Regions from separate parts of the Paenibacillus sp. sg306046 genome, predicted to be linked through region 3. Evidence: riboswitches for the same ligand, from Rfam matches in the RefSeq annotation. Region 3 holds a riboswitch; each other region holds the start of a gene.

Region 1 (4,836 bases), on a different contig from region 3:
GTGCAGACGATTCGCCTATGCCCGGCCGTCCGGCTTGGCGGCGCTGCCGAGATGTGCCAACAAGGCGGCGGACAAGACCGCATATTCTTCCATCGACAATGTCTCGCCGCGGCGCGAAGGGTCGATGCCCGCTTTCTGCAGCAGCCGCTCCAGTTCCGGCTTCGTATCCTTTGTAAAATATTTGGCTGCCAGGTTGTTGTAGATCGTTTTGCGGCGCTGGGTAAAGCTCGCCTGCACGACCTCGAAGAAAAATGCTTCATCAGCGACGGCCACCGCCGGCGCCTGCCGCACCTTCAGCTTGATCACTGCCGAATCCACATTCGGCTGCGGAATAAACACCGTCTGCGGAACGATCGCTACCAGCTCCGGCTGGCAATAATATTGCACGGCAATGCTGAGCGAGCCGTACTCCTTGCCTCCAGGCTTCGCGGCCATCCGCTCGGCCACTTCCTTCTGAATCATGACGACGATGTTTTCAAGCGGCAGCCGTTCCTCCAGCAGCTTCATCAAAATCGGCGTCGTGACATAATAAGGCAGATTGGCGACAACGCTCACCTTGTCCACGGCTTGGAAATGCTCGGCAAATAAAGCTTGCAAGTCAACCTTCAGCACATCGCCATGTACGACGGACGCATGCGGATACGGGGCCAGCGTTTCCTCCAGCATCGGAAGAAGACGCTGGTCAATCTCGACGGCCACAACCTTGGACGCCTGCTTGGCCAGCTGCTGGGTTAATGCTCCGATCCCGGGGCCGATCTCAAGCGCCCCTTTCGTAGCATCCAGCTCAGCCGCCGATACAATCCGGTTCAGCACATTTTGGTCAATGAGAAAATTTTGTCCCAGGCTTTTCTTCAAAGTGAACCCGTACTTCTGCATCAATTCCTTCGTCCGCTTGGGCGATGCAATGTCGCCGGCCGCTTGTCCGGACGGAAAGTTGGACTGCTGGCTCATGATTCCGCCTCCTTCTGTGCTTCCTGCTCCAGCTCACGCCGGGCCTCGTCGAATTCCGCGCGCGAAATTTGAAACATTCGGCAGCGGTTGTAGAACTGCTTGCCGTTGCAATACCCGATGCCGAGCCGGTTGCCCATCGCCAGCCGTCTGGCCGCAGCCTGAGGATGCACGATCAGCCCGGCTTCCAGCAGGTCGTCCCACGCGATCTCCGACGCCGCTTCAGGACAATCGGTTCGCACGTTGGCGAGCGCAGACCGGATCGCCTCCACGGAGGCGTTTTCGACTCCGATATCTCCCTTGCTTGTTGCGGCCTGCTGGGTCAGAAACGCATGCTTGGCGCCAGGAACCGCGCGCGCGATAATTTTACGGATTCGTTCTCCCGCATGATCCGGATCGGTGAAGATGATGACGCCCCGGCGCTCCTGCGCCAGCCGGATGCGCCGGATAATGCTGTCATTGATCGCCGAGCCGCCGGTTTCGATCGTTTCCGCTTCGACCGCACGTTTGATGGCGACTGTATCGTCCTTGCCTTCGACTACGATAATTTCCTTGATCAAGCTCGATGCTCCTTTCCGAATTCGTACACATGGAAAAAGAAGAGGGCGGTAAGCGCCTCTTCTTGATCCGTTAATCTATATGGACTACCAGTCTTCCCGAATTGCATGTTCCTAATCAGCAGACGGCTTCTTCGGTCCGATGATATATACCGTATATCCGCGTTTAACGCCAAATTTGTCGGCATAGCTATCACTTTGGAAGAAGACGTCAATCTTGTTCCCTTTTACGGCGCTGCCCGTATCTTCAGCCCGGCGGAAGCCGATCCCGTCGATATAGACCCACCAGCCGATCGGGATTACTTTAGGATCGACTGCAATCGTGCGACCTTCCGTTACCTTCGCACCCGAAGACGTTACGCCATATTGCGGATGGCTTGCATCCTTGCCCGTCGATTCCTTACCAGCGGAATACGCGGTCAGCGTAACATTTTTAATCACTTGCTTATAACCGAAATTCACTCCGTTTTTCGTCAGTTCCTCCACCGTCGGCGAGGAGGCTGACAACGCGACAACCGGGCTTTTGGTGCCTACAGCGACAATACGTTTTTTGCTTTGCGTTTGTACAGCTTCGCCAATCACTTCTTCCGAGACCAGTACGCCATCCTCAAACAGCTTCTCGGTTTTCTTGATCTTCAAACCTTCCTGACCCTCTTGAACGACCTGCTCCTTGCCCTTCAACAGCTTGGCGTCATCCTGCTTGACCGTTTCATACGCGATCGCTTCATGCAGCTCGCCTTCTTCCTTCTTCACGCGGACCACTTTCACCGCGCTCTGCGCACTAATTTCACTGTCCAGCGCAGGCACAACCTTATCCAGTTCGCCAAGCGTCACATCCAGCTCCTGCAGCGCACTGGCTACCGTCTTGCCGACCGTATACGCCGTCTTCGTCTCCCCGTCCACCGTAAGCTGTACCGGTGTCGTGCGAGTAACGGTAATCCGGTCCCCCGACTTGATCTTCGAATCCCGTTCATGCGACAGCCGATCGTGATCGGCAACCGCGATCCCTTGCTCATCCAGAATTTGTTGCAGCTGCTCTCCACGGGTTTGGAACGTGCGCTCCTGTCCGTCAACAACAAGCGATACGCGCTTGACAGCCGTACCGTGCAACATCATTAAGAACATGAAAGTCATAGCGAATGAAGTCAAAACGCTTAACGTGATCATACGCAAGTTTCCATGCTTCCATCGCAACGCGAAGGTCATGCTGGATGATCGTCTTTCATGGGTTTGCTCAGTTGTTCCAGCTCCCACTTGTTCGGTCCTCCTTAAAGCCTCGCCATTTTGAGTGTTATGCATGATTAGAGTCTGACGCGACTATGGTAAATTGTTTGGAATGCAATTCCCAACGTTTCTTCCGCTGTCATCAGAGCCGCCACTTGCCTGCTACGTCCCCCCTTCGGGCGCATCGTTACGAACGTGCTTGGACATTTATCCCATCTACGGGGAAACACAAAAAAGTCGCGGAGAAGAGGAACCTTCCCGTGACTTTTTTCATTTGACCCAAATGAAAAGTTAAGCACACGACAATCGTTACCTCTCTCTAGACGCTTACGAGGTTAGCTGACGGATTCGGACTTGAGAGTCGCCCTACCTCCGGCACAATGATGTGCCCGAGGATTCACCCCTTAAAAAAACATCCCGGTGTCGTAATCCGACCGCCGTGATGTGGTTCCCCCGTTTCCCTTGCGGAAACTCAGCGATGTTGGAAAAAGTGTGATCGTATGAAGTTATTATTGAGTGTACGACGCCGAGGCTGAACTTGTAAAGTATACAAACTTCGAAAAAAAGAGCGAATTTGATTCGAATTCGGCATTATTAGAGCTTTTTTAGAAGTAAAATCCATCTATTTCTCGTTGTGACGCAGTTTTTTAACGGATTATCTTCAATTTTCTTGAATCGCGATTCGTATCTCCATTTTTGGATACGCTTTCTTCCTCTCTCTTGGCTACGAAATCTTAAAAAGTCTCATCGCGTTCTGCGTCGTAATCTCCGCCAATTCCTCCATAGAAATCCCTTTAATTTCCGCTGCCGCTTCAGCTACCAGCCGCACATAAGCAGACTCGTTACGTTTGCCCCGATACGGATGCGGCGTCAAGTAAGGCGCGTCCGTTTCGATCAGCAGCCGTTCAAGCGGCACCTGAGCGAGCACCTCCTTCGGCTGCCGGGCGTTTTTGAACGTAACCGGTCCGCCGAACGAAATATAGAAGTTCATATCCAGACAAAGCTTGGCCGTCTCCCAGCTGCCGGAGTAACAATGCATGACGCCGCCGACCTCGGCAGCCCGTTCCTCCTGCAGCGTCTGCACCACATCATGGTGCGCATCGCGGTTATGAATCGCAATCGGCAGTCCTACCCGGCGCGCCAGCCTGATTTGTTCACGAAACACGCGATCCTGAACATCCTTGGGCGACGTATCCCAGTAATAATCGAGTCCGATTTCGCCAATTGCCACAACCTTCTCATGAGCGCACAGCGATTCAAGCCAGACCAGATCGTCATCCGTCATATCCTTGGCGTCCGTCGGATGCCAGCCAACTGTCGAATAAATAAATGCATACTGTTCCGCAAGCGCCAGCGAAGTCGGAATCGTTTCACGGTTGAAGCCGATATTCACAATTCGACGAATTCCGTTTTCCTGCGCGCGGGCAATCACTTCATGTCGGTCTTCATCGAATTCAGGGGCATTCAGGTGCGCATGGGTGTCGATTAACATAACAATCTCCTTTGTGTTGTCTGCTTATTATATAGAAGGAATTAAGACCAGGTTATAGCTGCAGCAGCTCCCGCAAGTCGCGATCCAGGTGAAGCCGCTGTTTCACCAGCAGCTCCTGAGGGTAATAAAGATGGTATTTTCCCATCTGGATGCCGCTGATCGAACGGACAATTTCTGATTTATGTGAGATTTCCGTCAGCTGGTCATGCGAATCAAGCAACAAAATGGGTAGCTTCTCATCCTGCTCTCCCGGCCGGTATACATCGTAAGACTGGTCCGAAGGAAAATCCACCTCAAGGTAGTAAACCGGATCAATGCCTGCCGCCGTCAACTGCTCCCGCAGCCGCTCCAGCACGTCCACATCCAACCTCTCCAGCGTCACATACTTGAACAAGCGCCGCTGCAGGAACCGGCTGCACAGGTCTGCCAGCACTTCGTCCTGCTCCAGTGTCCACTGCATCAGCGTCGTCTGCATAAATGCCTCGTCGAGCAAGTAATAATCGTTGCAGGTCAGCTTGCGCTCAAACAAGGCCGGCATCGGCGACAGCAGCGAGCGGAAGGCAAAGCCCTCCTCATACAAATGTCTCGCTCTTTGAAAAATTTTATGCAGCACAA
Region 2 (4,836 bases), on a different contig from region 3:
TCCGCTGCAGCTCAGGGTCAAATGCCGCCAAAATTTGCGCCGCATACAGCCCTGCATTGGTCGCACCCGCTTGCCCGATCGCCATCGTGCCTACCGGCACCCCGCCAGGCATCTGCACGATCGAATACAAGGAATCCAGTCCGCTCATCGTTGAAGATTTCACAGGCACGCCAATGACCGGCAGCACCGTCTTCGCCGCAACCATACCCGGCAGGTGAGCGGCGCCGCCGGCTCCGGCGATAATCAGCTTGAGACCGCGCTCGATCGCGGTTTCAGCGTATTCAAACATCAGATCAGGCGTACGGTGAGCCGACACGACCCGCTTCTCGTAGGCCACGCCCAGCTCATCCAAAATATCACACGCATGCTTCATCGTTTCCCAATCCGACTGGCTTCCCATAATTACGCCAACTTGCACAGCCATGTTAACCTCCGTATGCCGCTAACTGTCAGGCGGCGTTGAGTGTAAGTTACTTCCTTATATCTTCTATAATCTAAAAAGCGTCCTCGGATAACCGGCAACAACATACCAGCTATCGGAAGGACGACGAGAAACATCCCTAAGCGCAAGTTAAGGCCAAGCACAACTTGTGCCGACCTCTGATTCAACGCTTACTCGTAGTCCAAAAATTTAAGGTTTTCGGGTAGAAACTTTCGGGCCGTATTCCCGATGTTATACGAGACTATTCAACTTATGACCAGCCTGCGGCAGGCCTTGTTTTCTGCTCTCTCAGTTTAGCAGGGATTAACATGCCATGTCAACTCAAAAACACGAACATTCGATAAATACCGAGCAAATATAGTTCGTATTTCTTGACACCGAATGGAACCAATTACCGGTTATTAACAGCACTATTTTTCATTTCTACGAGTTCGCGCTGACTTTGCTCCACTTCTTCGGCAGTCAGCCCCCCGGCGGCCAGCTGATGCCCCTCCAGCTCGGCCCATCTGGCATACATCATCAGTCCGCGTTCCAGTACATCCAGCCGATCGGAATCCGCACGATCTGCCCGCTGCAAGCCTTCATCTGCGGACAAACGGTGAAACAGCGCATCCTCCGCTTTAGCGAACCGGCCTGTTTCTTCATAATAAGGGATCAGCAGATCAAGCGCCTCCTGGCCCAGCGGACTGCGGCCTACAAGCGCCAGCGCCGCTTCGATCCGCGTGTCGATTTCCGCCTGCATCGTGCGATCCTCTTCATCGGCGCGCACAAGCAGCAGCAGTTCCGCCCATCTGGCCGCCTCCTGGGCGGCCTGACCGGACTGCCCCGCTTCCTGCAGCAATGCGCCGCGGGCCAGCATCATATCGCTCATAGCCAGCGCTTTGCCGACATCAGGCCGCCCCCCCTGGGAAATAAGCTCCAGCAAATCACGGACCGCAAGCGCCTGCAGCAGCCGGGTATCCAGACCGACCAGCCGCTTCATCGCCTGATGTAAAATGTCCATCCGTTCCTGAAGCGCCCGGCCCCGCATGTGCATGACCTGCCCGATCACCTTTGCCGTCTGCTCGATAAGCCGCATAATATAGTCTCGTTTATACATATCAGCCCTCCTCTTCGATTGCTTTCTTCTGTCTATTGTATCATCCGATTGCCGGACACGGTAATCCTGCTGGGAAAGCTGGATGGATTTATGCATTGAAGGGCTGGAAGCGCTATGGTAAAGTCTTAAAAGCCGAATCGAACAGTTTGTTCTGAACGTACGGGGGACGCATCACATGGGGTGAATAGACGATTCCAGCAGCCTTGCTGCCGAATCGAGCTTAGGGAAAATCCTCTTCCCGAACCCGACAACTAACCTCGGAGGCTCGACAGGAGGGAAAACAGTTGAATAAATTTTTGAACACCGTGCTGCTGGCAAGCTTATTTTTGCTGCCTGCATCGCTGGCCGCTTCCACGCCCGCTCAGGCTGAGGTCAATCATGCAGACACCGATATCAAGGTGCAGTTGAATGACCAGCTCATGCAATTCCCTGATTCACAGCCGTTGGTTGACAGCAATTCCAAGCTGCAGGTGCCGGTTCGGGCCATGGCTGACAAGCTAGGCTTCGATATTCAATGGCAGAAGGTCGGTTCGCAGATCGCACTTACCGTCAGCAATGCCGAGGAAAAGCTAACACTGACGACCGGCGATCGCCAAGCCAAGATCAACGAACAGACGGCTGCGCTGGACACACCTGCCTCCATCGTAGATGGCCGTGTGTACTTGCCGTTTCGTCTGCTGGCCGATACGTTCGGTACCCATATCCAATGGGACGGACAAAACCGGATCGCCATTTTGTCAACAGACGGTCAATATCATGCTCCGGCCTGGTACCGCCCTCAGACGATGGCTATCGCTATGAACTACTCCAAAGTTATTGAGGCTAAAGCCTCTGCCTATACGGCAAGTCCTGCCGAAAATGGCGGCTACAACCTTGACTATATGGGCAACCATCTGAAGCTGGGTACGATTGCCGTCGATCCGAACGTCATTCCGCTTGGCAGCAAGGTTTATGTGGAAGGTTATTCCCATGACGGGTTGCCGGTCGGAGGCATGTATGCCATAGCAAGCGATACCGGCAGCGCGATTAAAGGCAACAAAATCGATATCTTTCTCCCCCAAAGCCGCCAGCAGGCGATGACCTTTGGCATTCAGCAGGTCAAGGTGTACATCCTCGCTTCCTGATCCCTGCCAGACAGAGAGAAGCAGCCGCACAGCGATCCTCGGATCGCTGTTTTTTGTTTATGGGGGGACAACTTGACCTTGATCCGCAGTCTGGCCGGAACTCGCCGCCTCCGGTATTATCCATTCGACAAGCTGCATATTACGGCTCCCTTCATCGGACACTAACAGCTGACAAGCTATGGGGAGTGATGCAGGTGGGAATTTGTCAAAGCATAACGACACGGATCGCCTATCGGGGAACGTTGCTGCTGCTTAGCGGCTGTCTGCTCGCCGTCCCTTCTCCAGTGGAAGCCGGACCGCCGGGCGCGCCGGAGACTCGCTCGCTCACAGCGGCTGCGGCTGCTCAGGCAACGGCTTATGGGGCAACAACCAGGGTGCCTGGCCAGGAAGAGGTCGTCTGGAAGGTGGAAACGGACCAGAAGCTGATCGCCCTCACGTTCGACGACGGGCCAAATCCGCTGTATACGCCGCAAATTCTCGACCTGCTGCATGCTTATGAAGCCAAGGGGACTTTCTTCGTGCTTGGCAAACGGGTTCAAATGTACCCGGCGATCGCAATTCGTGAAGTTAATGAAGGGCATGAAATTGCCAACCATACTTTCGACCATCATTATTTGAAAAACTATCCGCCTGACCGGCTCGTCCGTGAAATTCGCCATACGCAGGAAGTGATTTTTGATATTACCGAGCAGATGCCTCACGTATTCCGTCCTCCCGGCGGCTTCTATAACGATCAACTGCTGAGCTCGATGAAAGAAGACAAGCTGACCGTCGTCATGTGGTCCTGGTACCAGGACACGAAGGATTGGCGCAAGCCGGGTGCGGATAAAATTGTACAGCAGGTGCTCGGCAATGTGCATAACGGGGACATCATCCTGTTTCACGATCTCGAAGGAGACTGCAGTCAAACCGTGGCCGCTCTTCGTGTCATTTTGCCCGATCTGAAGGCCCGCGGCTACCAGTTTGTGACCGTTTCAGACCTGATTGCGCGCACACGCCAGCACTGATTTTCCATAAGCAATTGAAAAAGATATTTGTTTGTGATTTTTTTCACTTATTTTATTGCGCGGCAAGCTTATACTGAAGTCAGATAAACAAAGGAGATGATTCACATGATGAACTGGCTCAGAGAAAACCGATACGCTGCCGTATTGCTGACCTTCCTCAGATTGTACCTTGGCTTTGACTGGATGATCCACGGTTGGGAAAAGCTGACCGCAGCAACGCCGTTTAACGCAGGCGGATTTTTGAAAAATGCCGTCGCCAACCCGGTAGCCGACAAAACAACGAAGGAATTGATTTATCCGACCTACACTGCTTTTATCGAAACCTTTGCTTTGCCGAATGCCAAGATTTTCAACTTCCTGATCCCGCTTGGTGAATTTCTGGTCGGACTCGGCCTCATCCTTGGCGCTCTGACAACAGCCGCAATGTTTTTCGGACTGCTGATGAACTTCATGTTTATGTTCGCTGGCACAATCAGCACAAACCCTTGGATGGCCATGCTTGGTATTGTCATCCTTGTCGCTGGAGCTAATGCTGGTAAATTCGGAGCCGACTATTACATCCTGCCTTTCCTGAAAAAACTGTTCCGGGCCGCCTTCCACAAAAATGATCGGGGAGCCACAGGCAAACCAATCGGCGGCAACCCGCTGGAGCGTACAGCTCATTAAGCATGAGCCCACAGCTCGCGGGAGCGCACAGCTCATTAGCCATGAATCTACAGCTCACGGGAGCATGATCCATCTCCTGCATCGCTGCTCCAAGCTTCCGCCTTTGCGCTGCAAGCCAAAAGTCCTCCTTCTTTTCGCCAGGAAGGGGGATATTTTATTGAGTTGTTCCGAACGTATGCTCGTGCTACAATAACAAAGTAACTATTTCTGAAGCACTGCAAGCACACGAATGCACATAAAATACACATTAATACGGTTAGGCAGAAAGGACGGTACTCATGGCTTTATTCGAACATTCCCCTTATCTTCGCAGCGTGGAGCTGCTTCGAGACCGTGTGCCGTCATTTTCCAACTACCCGTTCAACCTCGATGCGCTTCGCCATTTCTCCAAGCTGTCCCTTCATCCCAAGGTTACTTACGTCATCGGGGAAAACGGCTCCGGCAAATCGACCCTGCTTGAAGCGATCGCCATCGCCTGGGGCTTCAATCCGGAAGGCG
Region 3 (4,836 bases):
TCACCGGTGCGGCGTCCATCCCGATGTGAAAATGGAGATCGACTCGTTCGAGGCGATCATTCGTCTGGCCGCCACCTGTCAGACGGCCACCCTGCTGCCGGAGTCCTACCTGCGCCATACGCTGGTGGAAAATAACGGCCTGATCGTCCGCTTTATCCCCGAGCTGGAGCAAACAAAAAGAACGACCTCGCTCCTGTATACGGAGGAGGCCGCCCTGGAGCCGCCGATTCGGCTGTTTATTGAGCTGGCGGTCAAGCACTGCCAGCAGCGGCAGCGGGCGACGCCCGGTTCAGGCTGAATCCGGCGGCAAAAGCGCGCCGGCCCCGCTTAGCGGATAACGGCCTTCTCGAAGTGGTCGATCTGATCATTTGTGCCGATGATGACCATCACGTCCTTCTCCTCCACCGAATCGGTCGCCGTCGGGGCGATAATGACGCCTTCCTTCTTATTAATAGCAACGATGCTGCAGCCGTATTTGGCCCGCGTGTCGAGATCCTTGAGCGTCCGCCCGTTCAGACAGCGCGGCACGGTCAGCTCGGCAATCGTATATTCGCTGGACAGCTCGATATAATCGAGCAAGTTCGGCGAAACGAGCTGATGCGCCACCCGAACGCCCATATCGCGTTCCGGGAAAATGACGCGATCGACGCCGATCTTGTCCAGCACCTTGCCATGCAGCTCGGACAGCGCTTTGGCTACGACCATCTTCGTCCCGGTATCCTTGAGCAAAATCGTCGTTAAAATGCTCGCCTGGATATCGTCGCCGATGGACACAACCACACAGTCAAAGTTACGCAGACCTAGCGACCGAATCACGTCCTCGTCCGTCGAATCGGCTACGACTACATGGGTTAGCTCATCACTCAGCGCCTCAACCGCTTCCTCATCCTTATCAATGCCCATAACCTCATAGCCAAGCTTGATCAGCTCTTTGGCCAAACTGGAGCCGAATCGGCCCAAACCGATGACTGCATATTGACTGCGTTTCATCCTGTGTCTTTTCCCCTATCCGATGGTGATTTTCCCTTCCGGGTATCTGTACAGCTCTTTCTCGGCTTTGGGCGTGAGCGCATAAGCAAGCGTCAGCAATCCCAGACGGCCGGCAAACATCGTAAACGCAATCAGCACCTTGCCGAAGCTTGACAGCTCGGGCGTCAGTCCCATACTGAGCCCGACCGTGCCGAATGCCGAGACAACCTCGAACAAAATCATCAGGAAGCTGTGATCCTCCGTCGTCGACAGCAGCATCGTCACCGTCATCACCAGAAACAACGCCAGCATCGTCAGCGTGATCGCCTTCAAAATCCGGTCTTTGCCGAGACGGTACCGGAATAACACGATGTCCTCCTTGCCCCGAATCATCGCCATCATGGCTCCGACAAGCACTGTAAACGTCGTCGTCTTCACTCCGCCGCCCGTTGAGCCGGGCGAAGCTCCAATAAACATCAGAATGATGATGAAAAACTGGGTCGCCTGGCGCAGCCCGGCTATATCGACGGTATTGGCGCCAGCGGTCCGCGGCGATACGGATTGAAAGAAGGAGGCCAGCAGCTTGCCGTCCCAGCCGAGTGGCCCAAGCGTTCGCGTATTGGAATATTCGAACATAAAAATGACGACGGCGCCAAGCGCGATCAGCAGACCGCTTGCCGACAGCACCACCTTGGAGTGCAGCGACAGCTTATGCTTTTGCCTGAACGACCTTTTCCTCAGCTCCAGCAAATCCGACAACACGACAAACCCGAGTCCTCCCAGCACAATAAGCGCCATCGACACGACATTTACCGTGACATCAGCGGCGTATGCAGTCAAACCGGAAAACGGTCCCGTCACCGGGCCGAATAAATCAAAGCCCGCATTATTAAAAAACGAAATGGCGTGAAACACACCGTAGCCGATCCCCCGGACCAGTCCGAGGTCAAACGACCAACGGATCGCCAGCACGACCGCGGCCGCCACTTCGATCGTCAGCGAATAAATCAGCACCTTGCGAATCAGACGTATGATGCCTTCCATGCTGCCCTGATTCATCGCTTCCTGCAGGATCAGCCGCTCCTTGAGCGAAATCCGCTTCTTAAGCATAAATGCAAACAAGGTTGACATCGTCATAAAGCCGAGACCTCCGACCTGGATCAGCACGGCGATGACCACTTTGCCGAACAACGACCAGTGCAGCCCGGTATCCACCACGACAAGTCCGGTGACACAGGTCGCCGAGGTTGCCGTAAACAACGCATCAAGCAGCGGCGTCGGATTGCCGTCGGCCGCCGAGACAGGCAGCATAAGCAGCACCGTACCCAGCAAGACGATCGCGGCAAAGCCGGCTACAAGAATTTGCGGCGGCGTCAGTTCGAATTTTTTCACGGCGTGAGCGTTTTTTTTCATCTCATGGGGCACCTCATTACCGTTTGTGAACAACAAAAAAAGCACGGGAAACCCAGTGCTGTGTACAAGGTTCCTGCATACAAGCCTACGAGGTTAGCTGTCGGATTCGGATGTACAGGCACCCTATCCATGCCCCGCAGCCTGACGGCCGGGCACGGAATTCACCCCAAGTTTCATGGTTCCCCCGTTTTCAATGCGCGATGCAAAAGCGGCATCTTTGAAATTCGGCTTTGCGATTCAATTCATATGAATTATAAGCGGGTTTGAACAGAAGTACAAAGCTGTTTTTCCCCTTTGTACGCGAATAAAGCGAGTCCGCAGTATATGTAAGCGATCCCATACGGTCGGCGCTTGCGCTCGCTTGTTTTTTCCGGTTCTTACGCGTGTTATCATACAATTATCAGCAAGCATGGATGAGCTGTGCTGCGAATACAATACAAATGCAGGCTGATCAGGCCCACCAGCAACGGCTACATGATGAGTCTGTGCCGGACTCGGCCTAATTTTGAACCGGACAAGGAGTGCGCCATGCCAACCTTTCAGCACCGCCCCCCGCTGCTGCTCGCCCTTATCGGGCTGCTGCTTTATTTCGGCTTGTCCTATGCCGCTCCGTTGTTCGACAAGCGTCCCTCCGAAAACGCGAAACCGCCGGCCGGTCCTGCAATCAGCAAGCAGGCCGCCGTGGAGGCGGCCGCCGCCTTCATCGACCGCCGCTTCGGCCTGTCGCAGACGTACACCGCCCATACGCTGTTCCAGTCGTCGATGTCGCGCAGCGGATACTTGCAGCAGGCGAAGCTGGCTGAGGAATACCAAGCCCGATTCGCGGCGCGCTTCCCGCTCGATTTTTACGAGGTGGAAATTCAGGATGGCGCAGCGACGTATTATGCGGGCGTAAATTTCACGACCGGCAGCTTGCTGAGCTTCAGCGCATACAAAGCGCCCACTGCCCGCACCGAAACGCTGCCAACGCTGGAAAGCAGCCCGGAGGCTGCCGCCGAGCAAGCGGTGCGCGACATGGGCTTCGACCTAGCAGGCTTCACGCAGCGTAACAGGAGCAACCCGGCGGGCGAAGCGGTGCTTGTCTTCGTCAGCAAAACGGAGCGAATCGGCGAAGCGCCGCTGGAGCTGCAGCTGCAAATCGCTGGCGGGAAGGTCATCGCCTTCCGCCCGGTATTTCCGCCGCCGGACAGCTTCCTGAGCTGGCAGGAGCAGCAGGATGACATGTCCGGCTTGCTGACCCGCATCAGCTTGCTTGCTTCGCTGGCTATGGCGCTGGCCGCGCTCTTTATCGTCATCCGTCAGCGGCGGCAAATTACGTTTACCCGCGGGCTTGTGCTCGCGCTTGTTTTTCTCGCCTTGTACGTACTGAACAATTTCAATATGCTGCCTGCGTTCCGCACGACTCATGGAAGCGGCCCGTCAGATCTTAACGCTATCCTTTATTTATGGATCATCAACATTTATGTCACGCTGATGGCCGTCTCGACGTATTTCGCGATGCTCGCGGGCGGCCGGCTGATGCAAAACAGCGGCAAACGTCCATGGCCGGTCTGGAGGGACGACGACTTTGGCGCGCAAGCCAAGCAATCCATGCAGGACGGCTATGTCATAGGCCTGTTTATACTCGGCGTCCAGCAGATGCTGTTTGTGTCCGCCTCGGCCGTATTCGACGTGTGGGCGGTGAATGATCCGTCCGACTCCGTCTACAACATGAGGCAGCCGGCGCTGTTCCCGCTGCTTGCCTGGTCGGCAGCCATTTCGGAGGAGGCAATTTACCGGCTGCTCGGCGTATCGCTGTTGCTGCGGTTGACCCGCAGCCCGGCTGTAGCCGTCTTGATCCCCAGCGTCATCTGGGCGATGAGCCACACGCAATACCCGATTTATCCGGTGTATACACGGCTGATCGAAGTCACCGTGATCGGCGTCATCTTCGGGTATGTGTTTCTCCGTTACGGCTTTCTGACGGCCGTCTTCGCCCATGCGTCGATGGACAGCATTTTGATGGGACTGTCGCTGGTATACGACGGGAACACGCTGCAAGCGGCCACAGGCTTCGCGTATTTCCTTGTCCCGGCGGCTGTCGGCTTGCTGCTCAGCAAGCTGCACGGACGGCTGCGCCGCCCGCCGTCGCTGCCCGTAGCGCGGCTTCCTTAAAGCAAGCGCCACGCTGCTGGCTCAGCGGCAGCCTGGCCGCTGGCTCAGCGGCAAGACGCATCGCAAACAACCCGAGCCATCGGCAGCGCTGCTGACCGTTGATTCGGGTATTCACATAAAGACACTTCGCACTGGCAAGATCCCTCTACTATTTCAGACGGTTATACTCATCTCGGATAATACCGAGTTGCTTCTTTATAATTCTTTCCAGCAACCCTTTTCCGATGTCGCCTGTCCCCTTAGATACTACGGTTCTTCGAATGGTCCCGTCTGGTTCTGTCTTTTCGTATATTTTATCTC
Region 4 (4,836 bases), on a different contig from region 3:
AACAACGCCCGAATGGCACGCCAGCCTCGCGGTTTCCCGCAGCCGGACCCGGTTTACCTCCAACTGGGCGATGCTCAGCTGGTCCCCGCAGGGCAGAGCGCAGATCGTAAATGAGCTTCTCGCCTTGAGCGCCGTCGCCCGCTAAAGCAAGCACGGGCGGCGTGTTTGTCAGGCCGGTGCTATCGCCTTTCCTCAATGTAAAAAACACATGCTCCGGCACTGGCTCCGAAGCATGTGTTTTAGGTTAGCGGCCGAGCTGCTCGGCCAGCAGCATCAGCACAAGACCTTGCCCGTACAACGTCGGGTACTGCGCGATTTCCTGATAAGCCTCCACGGTCTCCATCACCGGCGTCCCGCCGGATACGCCGGTTACCTCTCCCGAGGGCAGCGCCTTCGTCAGCACCGCCGACAGCGCCCGATCAGCCGCCTCCAGACATCCCGGGTCCAGCATATTCAGCTTGACCGCCTTCAGGATGCCGCAGGCGATGCCTGCGCTGCCGGACGTTTCCGGGTAAAAGTCGGCCCGGTCCATCACCGTCGCCCACAGCCCATCCGCCTGCTGGAAGCGAATCAGCCCCTGCATCAGCCTTGTGTAGCGTGCTGTCACCGCAGCGGGAATCGGGGCAAGCTCCCCGACCATCATCGGCGTCGCAACCGCAATCCAGGCGTTGGCGCGCGTCCATCTTGCTCCGGACATAAAATGGCGCTCGCTGCAGTTCCAGCCGTGAAACAGCACCCCGGTGTCCGGGTCCTGCAGCAGCTCCAGGTGCAGCTCCAGCTGGCGCAGCGCCTCGGCGATATAAGTCGGGTCTCCCGTCAGCCGTCCCATCCGGGCCATAAACAGCCCCGCCATAAATACCGTATCGGCCCACACCTGCTCCGGAAAGCTCACGTCCTCCGTCACCGTGTGCTCCCATGCGCCCTCCCTTGTCCGTGGCGCCTCATGGATCATCCAATCCGCCACCCGCCTAGCCGTCTGCAGCAGCACAGGGTCCCCTGTATGACGGTACAGCTCAGGGAAAATGGCAAACGGCGCCATCGAGTTGATCACCTTGTTTGCTTCCGCCTGCTGCAAATGGTCCGTGGTCCATCGAATCAGCGTGTCCAGAATGTGCGGCTCCCCAAGCTGCTCGTAATAAGCCAGCATCGCAATGACGCCAACCCCCGGTACCCAATCCCAATGATGAATATCAAGTCCCCAGTTCCCCCGGTGATCGGCCAGCATATACGCGTACACCCGTTCGGCGGTTTGCCGCCATTGTTCATGCTCTGCGAGCTTGACCATTGCGTCGTCCTCCCTGGTTCAAAGGCTACACTATATGTATGAGCGGCGACGCGTTCAGATGAGTCGCAAATATACAACAACTTTTCCCACTCCTGTCATACGTTCAATGGCCTGTTCCTTGCGCCCGGTCGTTTTCGTTGCCCTCTGCTGCTTGTCCATTGCCAGTTGTCGCTTCGTTTAAGCAAGCTGCCAGCCGGGTAAACCTAAAATAAACCCGCCATCAGGCGGGTTCAGGCAGTCCTCCGGCTGCGAAAGCCGGGGACGGTGTATGTTTGTTCGAAAAGCAATCGTCATCCATTTCAAAAGGCCAGGCCGGACAATGTTCAGGGGGTCAGGCGCCGGCTGCAACCCGCTTGGCTCCCACATACCGTTTGCCCCAATAGCCGCCCGTCAAGCTGGCGAAGGAAACGCCCGCCGAGGACACGGAGGAAATAAACTGGCCGTTCCCTGCATAAATGCCGACGTGAAACACTTTGTTTTTTTCAGCGAAAAAGACCAGATCGCCTTCCTGCAGGTCCGTCACCGTTTGATCAAGATCCGCATACATGTCGGCAGAGGTACGGGGCAGCGAAACGCCCTTCTGTTGAAAAATGTAGCCGACAAATCCCGAGCAATCGAAGCCATTCAGCGTTTGTCCGCCATACACGTAAGGGGTGCCCACATATTGCGCAGCCGTTTGAATAAGCGACGGCGCCGGAGGGGCAGCCGCAGCCGGGGCTGGATTGGCTGACTTATACCAGGCTGGCGCATGGTAGTTGCCGTCTTCATTAATGATGGCGATCCGGTTGCTCGCATCCCACTGAACACGGTAGCCGAACGTTTCCGACACAAACCGCAGCGGCAGAAACACGCGCCCCTGCTCAAATCGGGCCGGCGTATCCATGGCTACCGGTTTGCCGTTGACGATCGCTTGCTTGTCTCCCGTTTGCAGCTGGATGGTTTGCTTGTCGCTCGTCAGCGTCACCTTGACCCGATCGGCCTCCTTGCTCCACTCCAGCTTGTAGCCGAGGTTTTCGACCAGCAGGCGCAGCGGAATTTGCAGCGTATTGGCCGTGTCAATAAACGGCTGCGCATCCGGAAAGTTAACCAGACTGTCATTGACCTGCACCTTGACTTCCGTTGAAGCGGCATGCGCCGACGTAGCGGCATAGCCGGAGACGAGCCCGGCAGCCGTCAGTGCGCATGAGAAAACAAGCGTTTTGTAAAAACGGTTCAAACGTATTCCTCCTGTAGCCTTCGAGGTTAGTTGACGGATTCGGAAGAGGTCGCTCCCTAGCTCGCTGGCGCAAGCATTCACCCCAAGTAAATCATCCCCCGTACCAGCCCTTCTGCTGAGCTGGATTCGGCCGTTTAATGTTGCTTGCTGTGCGGCAGCAAGGTTTGGACACAGAAATAAGCTCGATATGCAGCAGGCACATTGCCGCAGGCTCCCATTCAAGATCAGGAATTCCCACGCTTTCCCGCTTGCATACAGGGCTTATTCATGCAAGTCCCATTATAGAGGCCCGTACGGTAAAGTTCAACTAACCTGCGACCTATCCTGCAGGGCCCCCTTGTGCCGACAACCCTATCTCGTCTCGCGGTGCAAGGTCACACGTTTGAGGCGAGGGCAATACTTTTTAAGCTCCATCCGGCCTGGATGTGTTTTTTTGTTCTTGCTCGTCGTATAATTGCGGTCGCCCGTCTCGGTGCAAGCCAACGTCACAACAACTCTCATCTTGCATTCACCTCCCCCAGCTCCGCAACGGCTCCTGGGAACGGGTCTGCAAACCGGCTCCAAGGCTGCCCCAGCTCTTCGTCCGTCAGCAGCGCCGCATCCAGCGTTGCGGTAATCGCTTCTCGATCCATGCCGATCCCGATCAGCACCAGCTTGTTGATCCGATCCCCATATACCGGATGCCACGACTTCGCCAGCTCGGGGTCCTCCTGCAGCAGGCTCACCCGTTCCGCCTCCGGCAGCGCCGCAACCCAGTAGCCCGCCGGGCCAAATTGAATCGACGGTCCGGCCTGACTGAGGCTTTGTCCCATCTCGTTGCGGCTGGCGAGCCATGCCATCCCTTTGGCCCGGACGACCTCGGCGGGCCATTCCACCATCCAGCCCATCAGGCGCTGCGGATGAAACGGCTTGACCCGCTCGTAGACAAAGGAGGTGATCCCGTATTCCTCCGTTTCCGGCGTATGCTCCGGCTTCTCCAGCTCCTGCATCCAACCGGCCGATGCGCTCACGGCTTCAAAATCAAACAGCCCGGTGTTTAAAATGTCCGACGGCTGCACAACGCCCTGCTCAGCCCGGATCAGACGGGCGCGAGGCTGCAGCTTGCGCAGCACCGCCTCCAGCTCATCCAGCTCGTCCGCATCGACCTTGTCGCATTTATTCAGAATCAGGACGTCGCAAAATTCGATCTGATCAATCAGCAAGTCCACCACATCTCGCGTATCGTCCTCGCCGACCGCCTCGCCGCGCTCCAGCAGCGTTTCGCCGGAGGCATAGTCATGCCAGAACCGATACGCATCGACGACGGTCACCATCGTATCAAGCCGGCAATATTGGGACAGGTCAATGCCGCTCTCCTCATTCACATACGTAAAGGTTTGCGCAACCGGCAACGGCTCGCCAACTCCGGTCGATTCGATCAGCACATAATCAAAGCGGTCGGCTTTGGCCAGTCGCTCGACCTCGCGCAGCAAGTCCTCCCGCAGCGTACAGCAAATACAGCCGTTGGACATCTCGACAAGCGTTTCACTGGTGCGGGACAAGCCCCCTCCGTCGCGAATCAGCCCGGCATCTATATTCACCTCGCTCAAATCATTCACGATTACCGCTACCTTCAACCCGTCGCGGTTATGTAGCACGTGATTGAGAATTGTCGTCTTGCCCGCTCCCAGATAGCCGCTCAGCACCGTCACCGGAATTTGCTTTGTTGTCATCCTGTTGCTCAGCTCCAATTTGTAATTTTTACGAATAAATGTATTGTACAAACAAACGCCGGCTCTGTCAACCGGCAGGGGAAAAATCGGTATCGAGCGGTCGCGCTCCTTGCTACAAGCAAAAAGGCAGCCCTCAGGCTGCCCGCATACTCGATCCTCATTCGGTCTATACGTCACACCTGCATCGGCTAGACGCGGAAAAAATCGGACGGACTTTTGCCCGTCACCATCTTGAACACTTGGCTGAAATACGCGGCATTGCTAAAGCCGACCATCTCGCCGACCTCATACACCATATGCTGGCCGGACTGCAAATAAGCAATCGCCTTCTGGATGCGGAATTGATTGAGATAATGGACAAAGTTTTGTCCGGTCACCCGCTTGAACAGCTGGCTCAAATATTTCGGATGCACGTACAGCTCCTTGGCCAACGCTGCAAAGCTGATCTCTTCGTTGTAGTGCAGCTCCACATGCTGCTTCACATTGTCCACCAGCCGGTTGCCCTTGCGGCCCGACTGCTCCTGCTGCACGATCAGCAGCCATTCGCCTACCAGCTCGTTCATCCAGCGGACGAGGTCCTTGAGCGTGTACCACTGTTGAATTTCCCGCAAAAACTGCGACAT

What was found. A riboswitch is a leader RNA that binds a small molecule or an ion and turns the genes downstream of it on or off. The one in region 3 is predicted to bind cyclic di-AMP.
Positions count from the first base shown of each region.
Region 1: another riboswitch for cyclic di-AMP. It lies ahead of AC6ROY_RS22220 (resuscitation-promoting factor); the one in region 3 lies ahead of AC6ROY_RS14395 (TrkH family potassium uptake protein).
Region 2: another riboswitch for cyclic di-AMP. It lies ahead of AC6ROY_RS21940 (stalk domain-containing protein); the one in region 3 lies ahead of AC6ROY_RS14395 (TrkH family potassium uptake protein).
Region 4: another riboswitch for cyclic di-AMP. It lies ahead of AC6ROY_RS02470 (C40 family peptidase); the one in region 3 lies ahead of AC6ROY_RS14395 (TrkH family potassium uptake protein).

Region 1 is NZ_JCAMRT010000028.1:48,946-53,781, forward strand. Features, by position in the region: gene rsmA (16S rRNA (adenine(1518)-N(6)/adenine(1519)-N(6))-dimethyltransferase RsmA) at 16-951, opposite strand; gene rnmV (ribonuclease M5) at 948-1,508, opposite strand; gene AC6ROY_RS22220 (resuscitation-promoting factor) at 1,620-2,711, opposite strand; cyclic di-AMP (ydaO/yuaA leader) riboswitch at 3,038-3,217, opposite strand; gene AC6ROY_RS22225 (TatD family hydrolase) at 3,454-4,221, opposite strand; gene AC6ROY_RS22230 (HD domain-containing protein) at 4,274-4,836, opposite strand, start outside.
Region 2 is NZ_JCAMRT010000027.1:58,471-63,306, forward strand. Features, by position in the region: gene purE (5-(carboxyamino)imidazole ribonucleotide mutase) at 1-424, opposite strand, end outside; purine riboswitch at 600-701, opposite strand; gene AC6ROY_RS21935 (DUF6483 family protein) at 834-1,541, opposite strand; cyclic di-AMP (ydaO/yuaA leader) riboswitch at 1,662-1,822, shown strand; gene AC6ROY_RS21940 (stalk domain-containing protein) at 1,826-2,665, shown strand; gene AC6ROY_RS21945 (polysaccharide deacetylase family protein) at 2,860-3,672, shown strand; gene AC6ROY_RS21950 (DoxX family protein) at 3,778-4,338, shown strand; gene AC6ROY_RS21955 (AAA family ATPase) at 4,617-4,836, shown strand, end outside.
Region 3 is NZ_JCAMRT010000012.1:155,153-159,988, reverse strand. Features, by position in the region: gene AC6ROY_RS14405 (LysR family transcriptional regulator) at 1-298, shown strand, start outside; gene AC6ROY_RS14400 (potassium channel family protein) at 328-990, opposite strand; gene AC6ROY_RS14395 (TrkH family potassium uptake protein) at 1,006-2,382, opposite strand; cyclic di-AMP (ydaO/yuaA leader) riboswitch at 2,450-2,622, opposite strand; gene AC6ROY_RS14390 (CPBP family intramembrane glutamic endopeptidase) at 2,911-4,536, shown strand.
Region 4 is NZ_JCAMRT010000002.1:102,412-107,247, reverse strand. Features, by position in the region: gene AC6ROY_RS02480 (ABC transporter substrate-binding protein) at 1-145, shown strand, start outside; gene AC6ROY_RS02475 (glycoside hydrolase family 88/105 protein) at 245-1,285, opposite strand; gene AC6ROY_RS02470 (C40 family peptidase) at 1,617-2,501, opposite strand; cyclic di-AMP (ydaO/yuaA leader) riboswitch at 2,502-2,643, opposite strand; gene rpmG (50S ribosomal protein L33) at 2,853-3,002, opposite strand; gene AC6ROY_RS02460 (GTP-binding protein) at 2,999-4,213, opposite strand; gene AC6ROY_RS02455 (response regulator) at 4,402-4,836, opposite strand, start outside.